4 regions of the Paenibacillus sp. E222 genome follow, and region 2 is predicted to be linked to each of the others. Evidence: riboswitches for the same ligand, from Rfam matches in the RefSeq annotation. Region 2 holds a riboswitch; each other region holds the start of a gene.
What was found. A riboswitch is a leader RNA that binds a small molecule or an ion and turns the genes downstream of it on or off. The one in region 2 is predicted to bind thiamine pyrophosphate.

Region 1 (5,688 bases), 300 kb from region 2:
TAGGAGCGTGTCCGGTATTCCTCAGCCTTTTCCTGCATACCCGCTGCCACGGCCTCATTCTCGGACAAACCTTTGTCTGCGGCAAAAGCACGAATATCCTGCGTAATGCGCATGCTGCAGAACTTCGGCCCGCACATGGAGCAGAAATGGGCTTCTTTTGCCCCTTCGGCCGGCAACGTCTCATCGTGGTAGGACAGCGCACGCTCAGGGTCCAGCGACAGGTTGAACTGATCCCTCCAGCGGAACTCAAAGCGTGCTTTGGACAGCGCATCATCCCGCCGCTGGGCACGCGGGTGACCTTTCGCCAGATCAGCGGCATGCGCAGCGATCTTGTAGGCGATAACCCCTTCCCGCACATCATCCTTATTAGGCAGGCCCAGATGTTCTTTTGGCGTAACATAACAGAGCATCGACGTACCGAACCAGCCGATCATCGCTGCCCCAATGGCCGAGGTAATATGGTCATATCCTGGTGCAATATCGGTCGTCAGCGGTCCCAGCGTATAGAACGGCGCCTCCTTGCAAATCTCCATTTGCAGATCGACATTCTCCTTGATCTTGTGCATCGGCACATGTCCCGGACCTTCAATCATCACCTGCACATCATGCTTCCAGGCGATTTGTGTTAGTTCACCAAGCGTCGCCAGTTCCGCCATCTGGGCTTCATCATTGGCATCGTAGATGCTTCCTGGGCGCAGTCCGTCTCCGAGAGAGAAGGCCACGTCATACCTTTTCATAATCTCGCAGATGTCTTCAAAATGGGTATACAAAAAATTTTCCTCATGATGCGCAAGACACCATGCTGCCATGATGGACCCGCCCCGTGACACAATGCCCGTCATGCGTTTGGCGGTCATCGGAATATATCTCAGCAGCACGCCTGCATGGATCGTAAAGTAGTCCACACCCTGCTCTGCCTGCTCTATGAGCGTGTCACGATACAACTCCCAGGTCAGTGCTTCGGCTTCTCCATTGACCTTCTCCAGTGCCTGATAGAGCGGAACTGTTCCAATGGGTACAGGTGAATTGCGGATGATCCATTCACGGGTTGTATGAATGTCCTTGCCTGTGGAAAGATCCATCACCGTATCCGATCCCCAGCGTACGGCCCAAGTCATCTTTTCTACCTCTTCCTCGATGGAGGAGGATACCGCAGAGTTCCCGATGTTAGCATTGATCTTCACATGAAAATGACGCCCGATCAGCATCGGCTCACTCTCCGGGTGATTGATGTTCGACGGCAGGATGGCCCTGCCACTCGCCAGCTCCTGCCGCACAAATTCCGGCTCCACACCCTCACGGATGGCAGCGAACTCCATCTCCGGTGTGATCATTCCCTGCCGTGCATAATGCATCTGGGTCACGCAGCGCCCTGCCTGTGCCCGTAACGGTTTACCACGCAAGCCTGGATACTTCTCGGCTCCAGTTCGCTTCCCTCCGGGTTTCAATCCGTTATCCTCCGGTTTTACCGTTCGTCCCTGGTAGGCTTCAACATCTTCACGCTCCGTAATCCAGCGGGTGCGCAGCGCTGGCAGCCCTGCCCGGATATCGGCATGAAATCCGGGATCAGTCATCGGCCCGCTCGTATCGTAGACACGCAGCGGTTCGTTATGCTCCACTCCTTGGGGAGTATTCGTGTCATGAAGGGCAATTTCACGCTCCGGTACTGCAATGTCCGGTCGTGAGCCCTGAATGTACACTTTGCGGCTGCCCGGGAAGGGCTTAATTCGTCCGGCCGCACCTGCACTCTTTTCCAACACCTGATCCTGCTCGTCTTGTCCCAGCGTTCTGTTCTCTGTACTCATCGCTCTTGTCTCCTCCTCATTGGTGATTGCCTGGATTGAAATGCTTGCGCACGAGTCCAAACCATCCACAACATAGAAAAAGGAAGAGCGATCATACCACACAAAATAGGGACATACAGTTCAAGTAATACAGACAGTCGAGGAAAAAAAATCCATACCACCGCTTCGCCAATAGCTCCCAGCTCTTTATCCAAAAGCAGCTCTGACAACGGCTTCCGCCTGTTTACTGTATAAAAAAAGCCGGTTCCCAAGGGAACCGGCTTATGTCCATCACCAATAACGCAACTCATTCAGGCTCCATAACGGAGTCCATCCATAGGTTACATTATATGGTGTTCGTGGTCGTATCGCCGATTACTTCCCTACGCTGGTATGATCCAGATCAGGTGCAAAGGGTCCGGAATCTCATGCGATTCCGTCTCAGTCCGGACAATTCGGACTCCCCCAGTAACGTTAACAAGTTGCAGCATCTCAGCCGCAGATTCATATTCAATTATGCTGACCCTGTTGGGCCGTCCATTACAGAGTAGCGCAACCGGATCATAAAAACAACCTTTAAATTCCAGAACATAAAATCAGGATAACATCAGTCCCATCTGTGTAGCAGCTTCCTTCAGCACAGGTGCGTATTCATGCAGCGTCTCCTGCGAAAGGCGACTAACAGGCCCGGATACCGACAGAGCAGCAGCGATGTTGCCTTTCCGATCCATGATGGGTACAGATACAGCGGCTGCTCCCGGTTCACGTTCCTCATAACTTGTTGCATAGCCATATTCCAGAATGTCTTTCATCTGTGCCAAATATACTTTGGGATCGATAAATACGGGCCATTCCGGTCCATTCATCAGATCTTCGCGGTCCTCTTCGGTGGCAAAAGCCATCAGCACTTTACTGGAGGCTCCCACGGATAGCGGAAGTCTGACGCCCACCGGAGCTACACGGCGAATCGCCTGATCACTCTGTACAGCTTGAATTCGAATCCGCTCACTGCCATCACGCAGATATAAACTCACGGTTTCGCCCAGTCGATCTCTGAGCCGCTCCATCGCAGGAAGGAGCAAAATGGCCGGATCATCGCTGCGAGACATATGGGCAGACAGTTCCCAGATGCGTATGCCGAGTCGATACTTCTCGGTGGCTGCATCCCGGATCACGAACCCTTTGTCCTCCAAAGTAGCCATCAGACGATGGACTGTACTTTTGTGCAGACCGATCTGGCTGGCAATTTCCGTGAGTCCCAGATCACTGCGGGTTGTAAAACACAATAATATATCCAGCGCCCGTTCTACAGCCCGGACGGTTAACTTTCGGTCTTCCATGGCAAGTTGCCCTCCTCATGTTTCATCACATGAAACTTGGTTACATAAATTATATGAGAAACGGTCTCATCTGTAAACCAAAAAGAGCCATTTGGAATAGGAATAATTGTAAATATTTTCTTTTTATAAATTAAAATCCCCTGCTATTTGCACCCTAAGGAAATGTTAACCAGATATCTTCAGAACTATATAACAATTGCGTAACAAATGCCTCCAATCAATTGACTTTGACTATATTGGAACATACGATAAAGATATATTAAATTAAGATTTTGCTTCAAAAGTAGTCAGAAAAATCATTTATCCGCTCTGTTCGTCTCGTTGTTATCTTCATTTGATTTTTAAAGGAGGGGCAATCATGTATCCGACATCCCAGAGCGAAGCCCCGCTGCAAACGAAAGTGTCAGATCTGCCTTCTTCGTTATCACCGAGGCTGATCCGGTTCAAACATATTGTCGTGGCGTTGTTGCTCTCCGTTGTATTTTTTCTGCTCTTTTGTTTCATCGCACTGCACGGTTATATTGCTTGGGTATTATCCAATCCAACTGTAGCGCCTGTATTCTCCAATCCCATGCAGGCCAAGAACATGAAGTATCAAGACATCACATTCCCTGCGGCAGACGGCAGTCGAACGATGCAGGGTTGGTATATTCCGGCTGATGATAATGCAAACAAAACCATCATATTCAGCCATGGATATGGTGCGAATCGTGAAGAGACCTGGGTACCGATGTATGACCTGGCCCATTATGCACACCAACTCGGCTTCAATGTGGTAATGTTCGATTACGGTTTCGCTTCACAGGTCAACAAAGCTGTCGCCACAGGCGGCAAAGCCGAGTCCCAGCAGCTGCTTGGTGCAATCCAGTTTGCGAAGCAGCGCGGAGCTCAGGAGCTTGTTGTATGGGGTTTCTCCATGGGTGCAGGTACAGCTCTGCAGACTGGGCTTATTACCAAAGATGTGGATGCCATGATTCTGGACAGCACATTCCTGCTTGAGCCGGATACGCTGTATCACAACATCCATAATCAGATTGATCTTCCGCGTCAGCCTACGCTGGAAATTATGAACCTGCTGTTCCCGATTCTGAACGGGACTGGATTGCAGCAGATTCCGTATCAAGAAGTGAAAAAAGAAGATTATCCTTTCCCGATTTTCTTTATCCATGGTACCGAGGATGAGAAAGCTCCTTACCCGATTGCGGAACTGCTTGCCGGCAACCAGACCAATCCGAATTCCGATGAATGGATTGTGGACGGTGCGCATCATGAGCTGATCTTCCGGGAGCATCCGAAGGAATATCTGCGCCGTGTCTCCACATTCCTGAGTCATGTGACCAAGACGAGCAGCGATGATGTGGACAATACCAATACCGGAGAATCGTGAAAACCCGGTAATTCAAGAGCCCCTATGGGGCTCTTTTTTTGTGTACACATAGGACAAGGTACCTGGAGAATATACTTTTGGGACGTAATTAAAGACAGCTCTAGCTTGTACATTGCCAAATTGAACGAACGGGAGAATCAAATTTAATTTCTGCTGCTGGATCTGAATTTCAATTCACTTGAACGGAGGTTTACCGCATATGAATTGGTATGGATATGGGCATCTGCTGCCTCTGAGGGTACTCGAAGAAGTCCGTTTCTGGAAAGAGCAAGAGAAGGAACATACGATTGTCATTCGCGCCTTGGTTCCTGATCTTGAACCCTTTTATGTCAAATGGCTTGCGGAATGGGAAGCGATCTTTGAGAATAGCGAACGAGTCGCGAATCAGCTGTTGAAGCAAATACTGCCGGGAACCCAGCCACCTGCTCCTTACATCATCCGCTGTATTGAACAGCTCGTGGCTGAGACCTGCACACAATCGCGTGAGTTCATTAGACAGCTGTACGTCCTGCTGGAGCAAAGTACTGCTGTTCAGCAAGTGCCAATTGCCAAAGTGGTTATTCTGCATTTCATTCGCGAATCCGAGTATTTCCTGGGGGTACTTGAAACGCTGAAACAATCTGGAGCTTTGCGGGATTTGGAGTCTGATTCATCGTTTTCACTGAATGATATTCTTCAAACCTCGGGACAACCGGCTGATGCCAACGTAGTGACTTCAATGCCCATGTCTGAACAGCCCTATCGTGAAGCTGTAGAAGAATCATCCAATGCTGCGGGAAAAGCCAACAACCCTACTCCAGCGGTACAGACACAATCTTCGGCGGCTGTACCGTCCCCCAATGCAAGTACAGAGGGCACAACCAACTCTACAGCAGTGCCGGTCAAAGAGAAACCTGTACCTATTGGTGGACACACACTGCCACCCCTACCCTACGCCTACAATGCGCTGGAACCATATATTGACGAGATGACGATGCGCATACACCATGACAAACACCATCAATCCTACGTAGACGGACTGAACACCGCGGAGAAAAAGCTGGCAGAATCGCGGAAAAAGAATAATTTTGAACTCGTCAAACATTGGGAACGCGAACTCGCATTTAATGGTGCAGGCCATTACCTGCATACGATCTTCTGGACGATCATGAACCCCAAAGGCGGAGGCAAGCCTTCC
Region 2 (5,688 bases):
ATACTTAGGTGGGAGCCTCCACTGCTGCATGAGGGAATAAAAGAGACGAACAGGCTTGGTCGTCAGGCCGAACAACAATCCAGCTGCCGCCATACTTAGGGAACGAAAGCCCAGGTGCAGCCCGCGATAGAAGCTCTCTTCGGTAATATGAATCAATCCCCACTGAAACCAGGTGGTCTCGCCTTTACCAAACATGATCATACCTGTGGAAGTTGATATAAATACCAGAATGAACGGAGACGCATACAGCAATAATCTGGGCCATGGGTGACCTGTCCAGCCCAGCAATAACAGCATGACAACTGCCACATTCGCCATTACATTCAGGTTGTGAACAAGAATGACGAAGACAAACAGCAATGTCAGGAAAATCATTTTCAACCCCGGATTCACCGCGTGAAGCCAAGTCTCACGATGAGGAAACGAGAGCTGCATCCGTTAACCTCCCCTCATCCACCGTCCAGATCCTGTTGCAATAACGTTTCACGATTTCATGATCATGCGTAACCATCACGATGGCTGTCCCTTCACGCCGCAACCGCTCCAGCTGGGATAACATGGAAAAGGTATTCCGCGCATCCTGTCCAAAGGTAGGTTCATCCAATAACAAAATACGCTGTTCCCGTACCAGAGCTGATGCTACACTCAGCCGTCGTTTCTGTCCCATCGACAATTGATATGGGTGCCTACCGGACAGCTCACTCAGTCCGAATTGCTCCAACATATGATCGGTTCGGATACCTCTTTCTTCGGCAGTTAGCTTTCCGCTCAGCAAGGAAAATCCCACTTCATCACGGACTGAATTTGTCACGAATTGAAATTCAGGATTCTGGAATACAAAGGCAATGCGATCTGCAAGCTGCTCGGTTTTTCCAGCCGATTGTCCTTCCACAACATATTGACCTGTCGTTTTTAGAATATTCATCATGGACAGCAATAATGAACTTTTACCTGCCCCGTTAGCCCCGACAATCCCCACCCAATCTCCGTGCCATACCTTGGCCTGCTCCACCTGAATGAATGGCGTTTTTCCGCGCCATCCGGTGAATTGCTGCATTTCCAGGGCTGGTTGGATCAGTGCAGAGGTTTCCCCCTCCTTATAATCTATACTTTCAGTTTCTGTTGCACCGTAACGACTATCCTCTCCTGAGACCCATGCCTGTGCCTTCGATTGGCCTCGTTCTTCCCAGACCCCTGGATACCAGATCCCGTATTCCCTGAGCATATTCCGCTCATCTGTAAACACCTGATTCGCCGGGCCATCTGCCACAATCTTTCCTTCAGGCGACAATACGATGATTCGGTCTACCCACTCGACGATTTCATTAATTTTATGTTCTACGATAATGAGTGTTTTGTCCTGTGCAATCTGTTTCACCGTTTCCCACACCTGAGAGGTTCCTTCATCATCCAGCAGTGCCGTTGGTTCATCCAAAAAGAGTACGTCTGGCTCCATGGCCAGAATCGAAGCCATCGCAAGACGCTGCTTCATACCCTGAGACATGGATTGAATGAGTGTTCGATTATGTTCAAAGCATAACCCGACCTGTTCCAGGTATTGATGGATAAGGGTAGGCATCTGCTCGCGTGGAATATTCCGGTTCTCCAATACAAAAGCAATCTCTTCATCCGTATATGACATACAGAACTGGGTATCCGGATCTTGAAAAACAATGCCGGGCTGCTCAGGCACCTGAATGTCATCACATTTCATCGGAATCTCCACAGATCGCGGAATCAGACCGCTCAGAATTTGCAGCAAGGTTGATTTGCCAGATCCGCTTGGACCAAGCAATAATACTTTCTCCCCTTGACGCACAGAGAGAGACAAGCCTTGAAACACCAAGGCCTTCTCTCCCGGGAACTTGCATCTTAGATTCGTAACACCTACCGCTTGCACATTCTCCACTTCATTCATCTAGTCCAGCGCCTCGTAATCCTGCTTCGACACCGGTCTAAGGGATCGTGTTACACCTGTAAGCTCCAGCGCTTTGGCAAGGTAATAGGCGAATACACCTGCAATCAGAATACTGCCAATGAAGCGGAACCCGATAAACAGTGTATAATTCCAAGCCGAGAGGGAATCAATGTACCCGTACTGATAATCCAGTACAAGCGAAGCTGCCGCTGCACCAATAGCCGCAAGGCAGGTGACGAACAGATTGCTTTTCCGATACAGAAATGCGGCGAAGAAGATCTCTGCACCCAGCCCTTGCAACAGTCCATACACCAGTGTCGACATGCCCCACTCACTTCCGAGAAAAGCACTCACCGTGGATGCCGCTACTTCAGCCAGAATGGCTACACCCGGCTTACGAATGATTACAAAGGCAAAGGTTCCCGCCATAAACCACATGCCATAAATCATCTGCTCCGCATGAACGCCGAATGGCTTCATCAGATCATATGTAGGTCCCCATATTTTGTAGATCACCCCGAAGACCACCGCAATCACAATCGTTACCAAAATATCGGTTAACTTCAATCTGTTGCTGCCTACTGCTGTTGACATGTTCTCTACTTCCTTCCTCTGTTTCCCTGGATTTATAAAATAAACAATAAAACAAACAAAAAAGCCTCCCCGGTTTCCAGGCAGGCCATACGCACAGTTTACAATCTCACGATGCTGCGCATTAGGCAGATATAGAGAAAGAAGAAAACAAACGACACCATTCCCGTCACATCAGAAAAATCCTGCTGCACCCAAGAAACGCTGACATTTATGTTCTATCCCTATCGCTTACCATTGCACATCGCAAATTCATGTTCTCTACGCTGGCATTACCCAGATCAGATTTACGGTCAGCGGCACAAGGCCGCTCTCTCAGCCCAACTTCATTGAGCTCCCGGTTCACTTATTTCATTGCTTCTACTGTACAACACATGGGTATTTGTGACAATCCCGGAAAAATCATTACGCTGTATTTTGGGTAAATCAGAGAAGACATTCTGTGGTGTACTTTACAATACTATGCAACATTTGGATCAAGTAGTCCGTTTGGTATACAAGAAGGGAGATTGATAATGATGAAACAAACCAATACTGCCTGGCAGCAAAAAAAGTGGAAAATGATCCTTGCCGCTTCGATTCTCACCGCGGGTACGGCACCCGCACTGCTGTCATCCACTGTCGCGGAAGCAGCAACAACACACAAACCGACAGCGTATATTAACAATGTACAAGCTCAAAATGATGTGGTTATAAAGCAGGGTATAACGTACGTAGCATTGACTGAACTTCAATTCCTCGGGGACTATACGTTTGGCTACAATAACAAAACAAAACAGATTAGCATCAGCACAGACAGCGACAAATATGTTCTTATACCCAACAGCAAAACAATGAAGAAAAACGGTCAGAATGCGACGTTGTCGTCCGCTCCCATTCTGGTGAATGGCAAAGCCATGCTTCCGCTCCGTGCCATTGGCGAAGCCTTTGGCGCACAGGTTCGCTGGAACCAGACGGCCAAGGAGGCCTACATCTACACCACGGATGCTGCGGTGGTCAAAGACTACAGCAGTGCTGATCTGACTGTGGCGCGTGAAGCTGCGCTGCATTTGCCACGCTTCTCTGAACTGGGACAAGCACGCCTGGAGATTCGCAACCCTCTGGGTCCAGTGGATTCATCCATTCAATACATTTTTGAACAAGGCAAAAAGGAAAGTTTCTTCATTGTTGAAGATAACGATCTGATCAGCTATTACACGATTAAAAATGAAAACGCCCTGCTGAAATGGCAGGCCAATATCGGTAAAGATGCCGGAACTATCGGTGACCTGTTTTTTATCAAAACCAAACCCGTTGCTGAAGCAGGGACTCGCCCTTCCGTCAAGGGTCAAACCCTCGTATCATTTAAGTATTCTCGTATGCTTGAAGAGACTTCCTACGAGATCATGAACAAGTCCGGCTCCATCCATGCGGGCTCCATTGCCCCTGAGAAAGGTAAAGTGATCGTTGAAGTTCCGGAAGAAAAGTAAATTGGAATGCCCGCCCAGGCTTTAGAGACCTTTGTATCGGCGCAGGTGGGCAAATGATGCTTCTTCTGAATGCAACACCAAAAGGGATGTCCCCTACGTGATGAATAAACATAACGGGGGACATCCCTTTTTAGCATTATTCTTTATTTATTCGCTCACGGATATCATTGTCTTAATATTGCGTATTTCCGGACTGACTGGTTTTTCCCGAAGCAAATCCCTTAAATAAGGTCGGGACTTTAGAATAACGGGTATTTGTAATTTTCCCTTGCGATGTACTGCTGTCCGTACGCATGATCGAATCTTTGACGTTGGAAATATTTGAGTTGTCCAGCGTCATGTTCACCGTGAAGGTGGTTCCACCATTTTGACGCACCAGCTTGCCAATATCGTCTGCACGGAAATTTTTAATGTTAATCGTTCCGGCTGCATTAATTTGAAATACTTTATCGTAGGCTTTGTAAGCTGCCCCGCCAGTAATGTTGACTGTTCCGGCTGATTTCAGAGTCAGAGCGTCCTCGCCTACATCCTCCCACACCACATTTGAAATTGTACAGTTACCGTAACAATGAACACCGTCAGCTGCGGGTGAACCGATATTTACATTTTTGAGCGTGGCGCCTGCCTCCAGTCGAAATACCGGCTTCTGATTTTCCGCTTGAGATCCATCTCCCAGTGTGGAGGGGTTAGCTACATAGGTTTGGCCTTTGCCGTCAAACGTTTCACCCTTGGGTACAATAATCGTTGAGTTTACCACAGTAGGTGCGGCAAAAGCTGGAATTGCACTGAATAATGAAGCGACCAAACCCGCGGACAGTAACAACGTCAACATTTTTTTCATCACTTAAATCCTCCCTTATTCTGATGAATTGGCGTACAAGCATAAGCTTGTCCTCAAGGAACCGATCAGAGGTGCACCTCTGGCTTGGAACCTACCCTGATCCTACCAAAAAAGGAATGTTACGATAATAATCATTAGCTTAGATATAGAAACGACAGCATTATACCTGTGTTCTCGGCATTTTTTGCATCGTACTCCATTGTGTAATGTGCCGATCTCAACTTCGGGTATGCTTCTTTTACAACTTATAATCTATGGCTATATGCTCCTTTATCGTTCTAAAAAAAAAACGAAAGACCACTTCATCTGTTTTCAGACAACGTGATCTCTATTATTTTGAATCTCATTTTATTTATTAAATTACGCTTTAGGCTCCGAACCGCTGACGATATCCGCACTTCCGACATAATTCCTCCACGGCTTCCCGTTTGGAGAAACCATAGAACAGATTATTGGCTCGTTCACCATCCACAATCTCCGAGAACGATTTTTCGTGAACGTTGCCCAAGTTAATTACACCTTCACCATCTAGACAGCATGGAACCACAGTTCCATCGACAAGCACGGCTGCCTGACTGCGAAGCGCATGACAGAAGCCTTTACCATCATCTTCGGGTGCATCCAGACTCGGCCACTGGAATTCATGATCCTGATTCAGATATACATTCGGGGCAATTTTGACACCACTCCCTGGCACCACTTTCTCCTCAATACGGAAATCCAGATTGAACTCTCGTTCAAGGACCTCCAGCGTCTCCCGGTTTCGGTTCATCTGCGCATTCGTAAAGTTATCCTGTGTCAGATTCCAGAGTCGGAATGAAATAATGACATTGTGCTTCACGGCTTCTCGAACAAAAGACAACACATTG
Region 3 (5,688 bases), 560 kb from region 2:
TAATGAATTTACCGAACACATATCGAACGAGTGGTCCCAGAATAATGATTTGGTAAGGAAGCGCCAGGCTGAAATTACGAGCAATCGTATGAAGATACGTATTTAGTACGGATGCTCTACTTAACTGATTCGCAAGATAAGCAGAAATCATTCCGTATAAGGACATGATCAGAACCATCCCAATGACCATGAAAAATGACATAGCGAGCACACCCAAAATTTTATTGGATTTGTCAAAAGGTAAGGAAAATGCAATTTTTCTCGCTACAGGTCCAACAATGAAGGACTCCACCAGAAACGCAATGATAAAACACAATATGAATTGAAGCAGTATATCTAGCGCGGACATCTTGCTCAATAACCCATTGTGCCATAAATTGAAAGTCATCATGACGATGACCATTCCTGTGCACATCATCATTCCAAAAACAATCTGTTCTTTCTTTGTCGTTGGCAAATCTCTCATCCTCTCTGTTTACCTTCGTAATTATAGAGATGATGAAGCCTTCCTCATAAGTGAACATTCTGTGAACAATTATAATTTTCCCAAATTAAAAATCGGATTTGACAACCCCGTAGTACAGCCCTATGATATCCCTTAAAATGGTAGAAAAGATCCACTGCATATTTAAAGGAGGATTTTTGATTATGAGTTTTCAAAAGCGCATTGACCACGTCGGCATTGCCGTTCGCGATCTGGAGACCACGCTGCGTTTCTACACGGAGATTGTTGGTCTTGAATTGAAAGACCGGGTAACCCATACCAACGGTGTCATTCAGCTCGCCTTTCTCGGCTTCAACGGAAGCGATGAGACCGAGATTGAGTTGATTCAGGGATACAGCGACAAGCTGCCTTCCGAAGGTACGGTGCACCACTTTGCCATCCATGTCGATGACCTTGAGGCCGAGTATAACCGCATTAAAGAAACCGAGGCCGAGTTTATTGATGGAGAGATGATTACACTGCCTAACGGTTACCGTTATTTCTTCATCTATGGACCTGAAAAGGAATGGATTGAGTTCTTCCAGCGCTAAAAATTGGAGCTGATTTTTATGAACATTTTAATTACCGGTGCAGCCGGAAAAATTGGACGTGACGTGTCCCAACACTTGTCAGAAGCATTTCACCTGCGACTAACAGATTTGAATATCGACAGACTGCATACGTATCAAGGGACAGACCATGAGATCATGACACTGGATGTGACAGATCCCGAAGCCTGTCAGCACGCTTGCGAAGGCATGGATGTGGTTGTACATCTGGCGGGAGATCCTTCCCCGCATGCCGGATTCTATGAATCGTTGTTGGACATCAATATCAAAGGTACATTTAATGTATTCCGTGCAGCCAAGGACCAAGGTGTGCAAAGAGTCATTCTGGCAAGCAGTGCACAGACGATCGAGGGGTATCCCATTGATGCTCAGGTCTATCCAGACATGCCGACACGCCCACGGAATTTGTACGGGGTTAGCAAATGTTTTGGAGAATCGCTTGCTTCCTATTTTGCGTATACCGAAGGTTTACAAAGTGTTGCAATACGTATCGGTGCATATGATGATTTTCAACCGGATGGACCCGTGCTGGAGGCAAGGGATATGAGCGCGTATATTAGTCCGGCTGACTTGTGTAATTTGATGTTCAAAGCAATTACAGCTACAGAGCTGGAGCCCTTCACCATACTGCATGGGATCTCGAATAATAAGTTTAAACGGTTGAATCTGGAAGCCACTCAGAAACAGGTAGGCTATGACCCGAAATCCGATGCTTTTGCACTCAGTCAGATTTCCTTATATGATTCGCCACGATAATTGTTGAAAATCACACATCTTAACAGGCTGTTATACATATGTATAACGGCCTGTTTGATAACTTCATACGTGTCCCCATCCAGTTCCTGACTGGACATGCATAGGCCTCTGGCCTATAATTACACATAGTAATGCCCGTAACTTCATAGTTTCCCAGGGGAGTCGGAATAGGCCGGCTGAGAGTGTATCCCACCAAGATACTGACCCTTAGACCTGATCTGGATCATGCCAGCGTAGGAATCGGAGTATATCGAATTGGCCCAGCCTCTTTGCTGAGTGCCACATCTCTAACGCCTGCACGCGTCCCGGATTAACGGGGCGCTTTTTTAATGTTCTTTTATATAGCCAGAGAGCTAAAAAAAATGACGTCATCCGGATCATAGCTGGTATAAATCTGTCGATTTATGCAAGATGCTTGGATATGAAGCCAAGGAGTACCCCGTGCCACTGGCCGGACAACATGAAGGAGAGAAATGAAGATGAGATGGCGTAAAATGATGGGCCTAATGCTCTTGTGCGTACTACTAGTGGCTGTGGCCGCATGTGGCGGCAAAGAAGCTGCACCTTCAGGAGAAACTGGCAGCAGCAATACCGAAAACAGCAATGAAGGTGACAACGCAGCCCTCAAGGACATTAAAGTAGTGCTGGACTGGACACCAAATACGAATCATACCGGCCTGTATGCGGCCGTAGATCAAGGTTTTTACAAGGCCGAAGGCTTGAACGTAGAGATTGTACAACCAGGTGCCGGTGGCGCAGATACGATGGTTGCATCCAATGAAGTGCCTTTTGGCGTAAGTTATCAGGAGAGCGTGACTCAGGCCCGCACACAAGGCGTACCGCTTGTGTCCATCGCTGCGGTTATTCAGCATAACACGTCCGGATTTGCCGCTCCGGTGGATCGAAACATCAAGTCTCCCAAAGATTTTGAAGGCAAAACCTATGGCGGCTGGGGTTCCCCAGTCGAAGAAGCCGTGATGCAATCCATTATGGAAGGTGAAGGCGCCGATGTATCCAAAGTGAAAAACATTAACATGGGTGACGCCGACTTTTTCACCGCTGTGAAACGTGATATCGACTTTGCCTGGATTTTCTACGCGTGGACGGGTATTGAAGCCGAACTGCGCGGCGAACCGATCGACATGTTATATGTGAAGGATTATTCCGAGGCACTGGACTACTACACTCCTGTACTCGTTACCAATGAAAAGACGATTCAGAACGATCCCGAGCTGGTTAAAGCATTCCTGAAAGCCACTTCCGAAGGATATCAATATGCGATTGATCATCCCGAAGACGCTGCGAACATTCTGATCAAGGCCGTACCGGATCTGGATAAGGACCTTGTACTCGCAAGCCAAAAGTGGCTGAGTCCGAAATATCAGGATGACGCACCGCGCTGGGGTGAGCAAAAGCAGGAAGTATGGCAGAACTATACAGATTGGATGTTTAGCAAAAAACTGCTCGATGAGCAGGTAGATGTATCCAAAGCGTATACGAACGAGTTTCTACCCCAATAAAAATGGTTTAAGTTTAACTTTTTTTTACACCAGAACGAAGAGTGCAGAACCCATCTGAAGAAACGAAGTGGTCGCCTTTATCCCCGGATTTTCCCCTTGTGGAAAATGAAATCAAAAAAATTCGGGGATAACAGCGATCGGAAGAGGGTACTGCAATCGGAGTGGTCAAGTGTAAAGCTGGTTTAACTCATGCAATTTAACTCGAAAGGAAAAGTGATCTTTCATGGCAAGCACACTACTTAGCATTCAAGTCATTCCTAAAACGCCAAATGGCGAAAATTCCTATCCTTATGTTGATCGTGCCATTGAAGTGATTCAGCAGTCCGGCTTGAAATATCAGGTTAATGCACTGGATACCACGATGGAGGGTGAACTGGAGGAACTGCTGGAGGTTGTCCGCAAAATGCACGAAGTTCTCGTGGAAGCCGGCAGTCCAAGCATCATCTCACAGATCAAGATCGCCCATAGCCCAAGCGGCTTCAGCATGGACACCCTGACGGAGAAATATCGCTAATGCATGCCTATTGGAAAAGCGTATGGCCGCCCTTTGTGGCGGTTATTCTCTTTATAGCGATATGGCAGGGAGCTGTCTCCCTGTTCCATATTGAGAAATGGATGCTGCCTGCGCCTTCGGACATCGCCCATGAAGCAGCGTCCCAAGCAGATCGACTTGGCATGCATGCATGGGCAACAATCCAGCTGACATTGATTGGGTTCGCAGCAGGTACGCTCGTGGGATTACTGATTGCGATGGTGCTGCATTTAATTCCATTTTTGAAATCTGCACTCTATCCATTACTTATCCTTAGTCAAAATATTCCGACCATCGCGCTCGCGCCGCTCCTGTTAATCTGGTTCGGATTTGGGCTGCTGCCCAAATTGATTACTATCATCCTGGTCTGCTTCTTCCCGGTGGCTGTAGCTGCTATGGACGGGTTGACCCGCACCGATGCAGCGATGATGAACTATATGCGCATGGCTGGTGCAAAACGCGGCCAAATCTTCTGGAAGCTCGAACTTCCACATGCATTGCCCTCGGTATTCTCGGGGATTAAAATCGCCGCTACGTACAGCGTCATGGGTGCGATTATCGCCGAATGGATCGGTGCAGATAAGGGGATCGGTTATTATATGATGCTGCAAAAATCAGCCTATCGGACGGATCGTCTTTTCGTGGCAATCATGATTATTGTAGCACTGAGCCTGCTGCTCTTCCTGCTCATTGCGCTACTGGAGAAGCTGCTCGTACGCTGGCGACCACAAAAGCGATAACTTTGAAATATATGCACCCTATAAAGGTTAGGAAGTGATGACAAGATGACACCCGAACACAACGAGCGGGTAGCTGCTGAGCCGGATGAAGGTGCAACCCTTCCAACGAGCAGCGGAGGTCCCGAGCAAGAAAACGTGGCCTTACCTGCACATCAATCATCACCAGCGCTCGAAGTTCTGAACGTGCATGCTTCGTTCCGCGAGCGACGCAGCACATTGCCTGTTCTGGATGGCCTGTCCCTGACCGTGGAACAAGGAGAATTCGTAGCCATCGTCGGCCCTTCCGGCTGCGGCAAAAGCACCCTGTTTCACATCATCGGCGGCCTGCTGAAACCACAGGAGGGACAAATCCTGATGAATGGTCAGAATGTTACCGGGCAACGCGGCAAGATTAGCTATATGCCGCAGCAGCCTGCCCTCTTCCCATGGCGTACCATTGAGGACAATGTGCTGCTTGCAGGTGAAGTGTCTGCGGATGCACCACCCCGAGCAGAAGCGCTGGCAGATGCCCGGAAGTGGCTGAGCAGTGTCGGACTGGCCGGGTTCGAACAAGCCTATCCGCATATGTTATCGGGCGGTATGCAGCAGCGGGTTGCCTTTCTGCGCGCCCTACTCAGTCCGCAGGAGCTGATGCTGCTGGACGAGCCTTTCAGTGCGCTAGATGCACTGACCCGCAGCGATATGCAGCGCTGGCTGCTCGATATCTGGGAACAAAACCGCCGCTCGGTGCTGTTCATTACGCATAATATCGAGGAAGCACTGCTGCTCGCTGACCGTATCTACGTCCTGTCGAATCGGCCTGCGACTGTACTTCACGAGGTCGATGTTCCCTTTGATCGTCCACGTCGGGAAGCGATTACGGAGGAGTCTGCTTTTCTTGAACGGAAACGGCAGATTTCCCAGTGGATGAGAGAAGAACAGCAGAAAACCCGCCTATCTAAATAGTGCGGGTTTTTAAGTTATTATTTTCCTGAAATGGGTGATCCAACACAAACCACCCTGCGTATCATTGGTAAAAGATAAAAAGGAGGGGTCCAGCCATGCAATCAACCGCTTTTGCACCCTTGATCGATGCCCATCTTCACCT
Region 4 (5,688 bases), 3.5 Mb from region 2:
ATTCCACAATTAATTCAGGCGATATCTTGGGAGTTATGACAAGCAATGGAGAAGTAACTCCTATGTGTACGAAGGACTCCAGTCCATTTTTTAGGGTAGCTTCATGGCATCCTTCATTTATTAATATGATCATATTGAGATTCGTGAGTGTTAGTTCAGAAAGACGGTTCAGATCTGTCCATTCCATTTGCTCGACTTGGTAGCCTTCAGCACACAGTATGCCTTGAGTAGAAGATACCAGCTCGCCCCTGCCAACCAGTAATATGGATGTTTTCATTTTTTTCACCCGGCCTGTCTTATACGCTGCTACATATTTGTTGGTTTAAATTACACTTGAACTCCACAATCTTGTGACCGTTGTGTATCGCAGCATTGTTGTATAGTTATCATGCCGTAAAATGAAAAAGTCCATTCCCGGAAGGAACGGACTCGGAACATTCATTTTCTTCTTTAACCAAAGTACCGATGAACCAGCGTACGCGCCTCTGCCGTATCTTTTGTGCCATGAACAAGGACGCGACCATCCTGAAAAATGACCATCCTGTGCGCTCCAGTTGTAAAAGAAACCAAAAACGGATTAGCCTCCACGCGGCCTTCCTCCAGCTTAACGAGGCGATCAGCCGTATGCTGTAGATCCAGATTCATTCGCCGTGAAGGGCGAATCTGTACTGTATCTCTGCCACATAGTACGTCGGTTTTTTCCAAGTTTGAGGCAGAGAGGTACGGATAGTTAGCCTTTGCTCCGCAGGATGGACAATCTTCTTTCCGGGCACCATCGACGTTAATGGATATGTATTCATTTCTCCACACATCGAATGATAACAATTTGCGTCTCAGCGCACCTGAATTACCACTGAGAAACTTCATCGCTTCCGCAGTCTGATTAGCTGTAACCATCTGCACCGCCTGAGGAATAATGCCTGACGTATCACAGGTGTCCCCACCTAACGGAACCTCACCTAATAAGCAGTTCAAACAAGGTGTTTCGCCAGGTAGAAATGTGTAGGTAATTCCATAACTGCCCACACATCCGCCGTAAATCCAGGGAATACGATACTTTTGAGACATATCATTTATTAATAGCCGGGTATCAAAATTATCTGTGGCATCCATGATCAAGTCTGCATTCTGAACCAGTTCCTCCAGTTCGTCTACTCTGACGTCCATCACTTTGGCTACAACCTCAACAGTAGAATTAATGTCAGATAGGCGCTTCTTTGCTGCCATCGCTTTGGGCATTCGCTGAATGGCGTCTTGCTCGATATATAATTGCTGTCTCTGCAGGTTGCTCCACTCCACATAGTCACGATCTGCAATGGTGATATGGCCAATTCCTGAACGTACCAGCGTTTCAGCAATGCCCGTACCAAGCGCGCCCGCTCCAACAATTAATACTCTGCTGTTATTCAATCGATGTTGACCTTCTTTACCGATAGGTGCATACCGTTCCTGTCTGGAATAGCGGTCTCCCTGTTCAGAAGATCGTGTCTGATTAGTCATGTGTGAACCATTCCTTCCGCGGGACTGCTCGCTGCTGCATAGCGCTTAACGGGAATCATGCCTGCCTCATAAGCCAGTCTACCTGCTTCAACCCCCAATCGCATTGCCTTCGCCATCTTCACCGGATCTCCGGATCCGGACACAGCCGTATTCAACAAAACACCGTCAGCTCCCAGCTCCATCGCATAAGCAGCATCTTTAGGTGCTCGAAGTCCTGCATCCACAATAACAGGAACGACGGCTTGTTCAATAATAATCTCCAGGTTATAGGGATTAATAATGCCTCTTCCCGCCCCTATCGGTGAAGCCCCAGGCATAACAGCATGTACGCCGAGTAGTTGCAATCGTTTGGCCAGCATAACATCGTCCGAGATATAAGGCAGTACCGTAAAGCCTTTTTCAAGCAAAATTTCGCAAGCTTTATAGGTTTCAATTGGGTCAGGAAGCAAAGTGATTCCATCGCCGATAACTTCTACTTTTATCATATCACAAAGCCCTGACGCTCGAGCAAGTTCAGCGATTCGCACAGCTTCCTCTGCTGTTGAAGCACCCGCTGTATTAGGTAGAAGGGTATACCTTTTCAAGTCCAGGGTGTCCAGAAAGTGCTGTTTGTTGCGCTCTTCCAGATTCAAACGCCGAACGGCGAACGTTAATACTTCCGTACCTGAGGCTTCAACCGCCTGGCTCTGCACTTCCAAGTCCGAAAATTTGCCTGTACCCATAAGCAATCTTGACTCAAACGTATAACTCCCAATCCTCAACATGATTCAACCGCCTCCCACAAAATGTACAATTTCAATTCGGTCTCCGTCTCTTAAAGTGGTCGTTTCATGATATTCCCGCGTTAAAATTTGACGATTCAACTCAACCACGACGGTTTTTACTTGCAAATTAAATGAATGGAGCAATTTGTCCACACGATTTAAGCTATCTTCAATTTGCATGGTTTGTCCGTTGACAATGATATTCACTGCAACATCTCCTTTGTGTTCAAACGTTCTGGACTAAGGTCCTGAATCCCCAGCTCTTCCGAGGTTTTGCCACAAATCAAGTCAGCCATGAGGCTCGCTGTAATCGCACTAAGCAATATGCCGTTACGATAGTGTCCAAAAGCAGCGAATAAACCGGGAACACTTTCGCAAGCCCCCACATAAGGCAATCCATCCGGAGTCGAAGGACGGACACCCGCCCACGCTCGGATAAAATGGGCTTCCTTTATGCCAGGTATCCAGTTTGTTGCAGCTGCAAGCAGCTTCTGAATGCCTTGCACCGAAACGTTCATATCTGTTCTTCCAGGAAGGCTTGTTGCACCGATCCATACTTCTCCATTAGCTTTGGGAACAATATATATATCCTCTGCATACACCGTTTTGTCTGGCCTGTACCCGGCATGGTGAGGTGAAAACTGCACGGCTGCAATCTCTCCCTTTACTGGTAAAACAGGCGATTTCAGACCCACATGTCTCATCAATTCTTCACCATGTAACCCTGTAGCAATAATGACATTTCTCGATGTCATCGTTCCTATTGAAGTCTCGATCCCTTGCACTCCATTCACATCCGTATGCAAACGGACATCCTGTACACCTTCCATCACCCTTGCACCCATGGCTTGAGCCGATCTGACATAAGCCTGCGTTAAGCTGACAGGAAGAACCTCGCTCTCGGAAGGTCTGTAAAATGCTCCATACGTATCCCTGTTTAACCATGAAGCTTCCTGTTGGACAGCGACACGATCCCACCAAATATGTTCTGTAGATAAGGTAGACCATCGATTATTCTTGTAACTGCTGACCTCACTGTATGAGCGAAAAGGAGTAATAAAACCTTGCTGTTGCAGCCCCATTTCAACGCCGCTAAGCGCACTGATTCGTTCCTTCTGCTCATGAAGCAAAGCTCTGCTCTGCCGGGCAAGCTTTGCCATCACAGCATGAGTAAATTCCTCACTGTCAGCGGCAAGCATGCCTGCGGCTGCACAGGAAGTTCCACCAGCGATCCGAGCACGCTCAACCAGAAGAACGTCATAACCTCGGGTAGCGAGTTCACATGCGATAGCACAACCGATAACGCCTCCGCCTACAATAATGGTTTCTGCATGAAGCTTGCCTCGAAATTCTGCTCCAACTTTACTCCTCGATACTGTGCCTGGATGATACCCTGAACGATTCCCGCTTCGGCTTCTTGCTTCCTTTCTCATGGCATCATCTCCTTGGTTCGGCGTATTTCTCTGAATCCGTAATCGCCAGTCGCAATGCAGCGGCAGCCAGTTCCGGCTGATCATTCGTCCAAATCGACGAAATCACAGCGGCTCCACGGGCACCAGCAGTTCGAATGGCAGCAATATTCTCCGTTGCAATCCCACCAATCGCGATGACCGGAATTGAAACTTTAGCGCATACCTCTGCTAACGAAGCAAGTCCCCTGGGCTCGAAATTTGGTTTACTGGGTGAGGCATATACATGCCCGTAAAAGAGATAATCCGCTCCACGTTCTTCTGCAACTTTTGCTTCTTCCAGAGAATGAACCGATACTCCTACGCGAAGCCGATTGTTTCTCCTCAACACATCCTTATCGTATTTCCGAATAACTGCTTGACCCCAATGCACACCACCAAGCAACGCATGATGATCAAGCTGAGTGGAGCCATTCAGAATGATTCGGTTAAATGGGACACCTCGTGTTCTGAGACTTTGCGCCCAATACATCTGTTGCTCAAGGGGCAGCTTTTTTTCCCGTATGTGGATATAATCGACCCACCGCCATATATCCTTAGCAATATTCAGAAAAGAGTCCAAGTCTCCTGTACCTGGTGAAACCACATGCAGTTCGAATAATCGTGTTGTTAACTGTTCGTGGAAGATTTCCGTCCTGTTCACCCTCCTCTTGTATGATTTAAGCGGATATAAAACAACAAAAAAGCCACTCCCGTAGGGGAGTGGCCACGAATTTAGAATTCATGGATCAACTGAATGACTGTCGCATGGGATTACTCTATATATACATAATGCATAACAACTACAGAAACCAACATAGTCGCAACGCTGTATACTTAGAAACCGCATGAATCATCTTGCAGGCCATATCGCAAAGTTATCGATAACGCCCTTTGTCATTAGCTGAAACGCGCCACTTCCCTACGCTGGTATGATCCAGATCAGGTACAAAGGGTCCGGAATCGCATTCTTCCATCTCAGCCGCATCGTGCGGCCCCCCTAGTGTTCATATGAAGCTGTAGCCTATGTTACCATAGACACCTTTTTTTGTCACCGTACATTTCCATTTATTACGTTATTGTTTCTCGGACCAAGCTTCAACATCCCACGTTTTGGTAACCCAATCTTCATAAAAATCAGGTTCATGGGATACGAGCAGCACGGTACCCTTGAATTCTTGCAAGGCACGTTTCAGCTCTGCTTTGGCCGTTACATCCAAATGGTTTGTAGGCTCATCGAACAAAATCCAGTTACTTTCACGCATCAGAAGTTTACACAAACGAACTTTGGCTTGTTCACCACCACTAAGCGCGTTAAGCGGACGGGTGATATGCTCATTTTTCAATCCACAACGTGCGAGATGCCCCCGGACTTCATTCTGTGTCAGATGAGAAAATTCATTCCACACATCTTCAATCGGGGTAATGTTTCCTGCACGTACTTCCTGTTCGAAATAGGCTGTCTCCAAATAGTCACCCAAGAAAGTCTTACCGCTGATTGGTGGGATTTTTCCCAAGATGGTCTTGAGCAGTGTGGATTTACCTACACCGTTACAGCCAACAATGGCAATTTTCTCGCCACGCTCAATCGTCATCGTCATTTTGGGCAATAATGCATACGAATATCCAATTTCAAAATCAATGCCCTCAAAGACGGTTTTACTACTCGCCCGGGCATCCTTGAATTTAAATGTGGGTTTGGCCGCTTCGTCTGGACGATCGATCCGTTCGATCTTGCCGAGCTGCTTCTCACGGCTCTTGGCACGACCGGAAGTAGAAGCACGGGCTTTGTTCCGCTGGATGAAATCTTCCTGCTTCTTGATATACTCCTGCTGTTTCTCATAAGCATCAATATGCTGCGCCTTATTCATGTCGGCCATTTCAAGGAATTTGTTATAGTTCGCTGCATAACGCGTCAACTTGGCAAATTCCAGATGATAAATAACGTTAACGACCTCATTCATAAACTCCGTATC

Region 1: it holds a riboswitch for thiamine pyrophosphate, as region 2 does, so the genes downstream of both, thiC (phosphomethylpyrimidine synthase ThiC) here and HW560_RS00685 (ECF transporter S component) in region 2, are expected to answer to the same signal.
Region 3: it holds a riboswitch for thiamine pyrophosphate, as region 2 does, so the genes downstream of both, HW560_RS03085 (ABC transporter substrate-binding protein) here and HW560_RS00685 (ECF transporter S component) in region 2, are expected to answer to the same signal.
Region 4: it holds a riboswitch for thiamine pyrophosphate, as region 2 does, so the genes downstream of both, HW560_RS19045 (thiamine phosphate synthase) here and HW560_RS00685 (ECF transporter S component) in region 2, are expected to answer to the same signal.

Annotation. Positions count from the first base shown of each region.
Region 1 covers NZ_CP058552.1:462,608-468,295, forward strand. The annotation lists gene thiC (phosphomethylpyrimidine synthase ThiC) at 1-1,805, opposite strand, end outside; TPP riboswitch at 2,148-2,261, opposite strand; gene HW560_RS01990 (IclR family transcriptional regulator) at 2,381-3,124, opposite strand; gene HW560_RS01995 (alpha/beta hydrolase) at 3,483-4,511, shown strand; gene HW560_RS02000 (Fe-Mn family superoxide dismutase) at 4,711-5,688, shown strand, end outside.
Region 2 covers NZ_CP058552.1:159,136-164,823, forward strand. The annotation lists gene HW560_RS00675 (energy-coupling factor transporter transmembrane component T family protein) at 1-435, opposite strand, end outside; gene HW560_RS00680 (ATP-binding cassette domain-containing protein) at 410-1,504, opposite strand; partial or broken gene HW560_RS34340 (ATP-binding cassette domain-containing protein) at 1,478-1,828, opposite strand; gene HW560_RS00685 (ECF transporter S component) at 1,919-2,512, opposite strand; TPP riboswitch at 2,751-2,861, opposite strand; gene HW560_RS00690 (copper amine oxidase N-terminal domain-containing protein) at 3,025-3,978, shown strand; gene HW560_RS00695 (pectate lyase) at 4,151-4,819, opposite strand; gene HW560_RS00700 (radical SAM/SPASM domain-containing protein) at 5,187-5,688, opposite strand, start outside.
Region 3 covers NZ_CP058552.1:714,996-720,683, forward strand. The annotation lists gene HW560_RS03070 (DUF2798 domain-containing protein) at 1-457, opposite strand, end outside; gene HW560_RS03075 (VOC family protein) at 649-1,035, shown strand; gene HW560_RS03080 (NAD-dependent epimerase/dehydratase family protein) at 1,054-1,809, shown strand; TPP riboswitch at 1,955-2,067, shown strand; gene HW560_RS03085 (ABC transporter substrate-binding protein) at 2,289-3,329, shown strand; gene HW560_RS03090 (thiamine-binding protein) at 3,553-3,843, shown strand; gene HW560_RS03095 (ABC transporter permease) at 3,843-4,601, shown strand; gene HW560_RS03100 (ABC transporter ATP-binding protein) at 4,647-5,546, shown strand; gene HW560_RS03105 (TatD family hydrolase) at 5,642-5,688, shown strand, end outside.
Region 4 covers NZ_CP058552.1:4,201,255-4,206,942, reverse strand. The annotation lists gene HW560_RS19070 (winged helix-turn-helix domain-containing protein) at 1-277, opposite strand, end outside; gene HW560_RS19065 (MoeB/ThiF family adenylyltransferase) at 451-1,500, opposite strand; gene HW560_RS19060 (thiazole synthase) at 1,497-2,264, opposite strand; gene thiS (sulfur carrier protein ThiS) at 2,268-2,471, opposite strand; gene thiO (glycine oxidase ThiO) at 2,468-3,697, opposite strand; gene HW560_RS19045 (thiamine phosphate synthase) at 3,702-4,376, opposite strand; TPP riboswitch at 4,615-4,724, opposite strand; gene HW560_RS19040 (ABC-F family ATP-binding cassette domain-containing protein) at 4,789-5,688, opposite strand, start outside.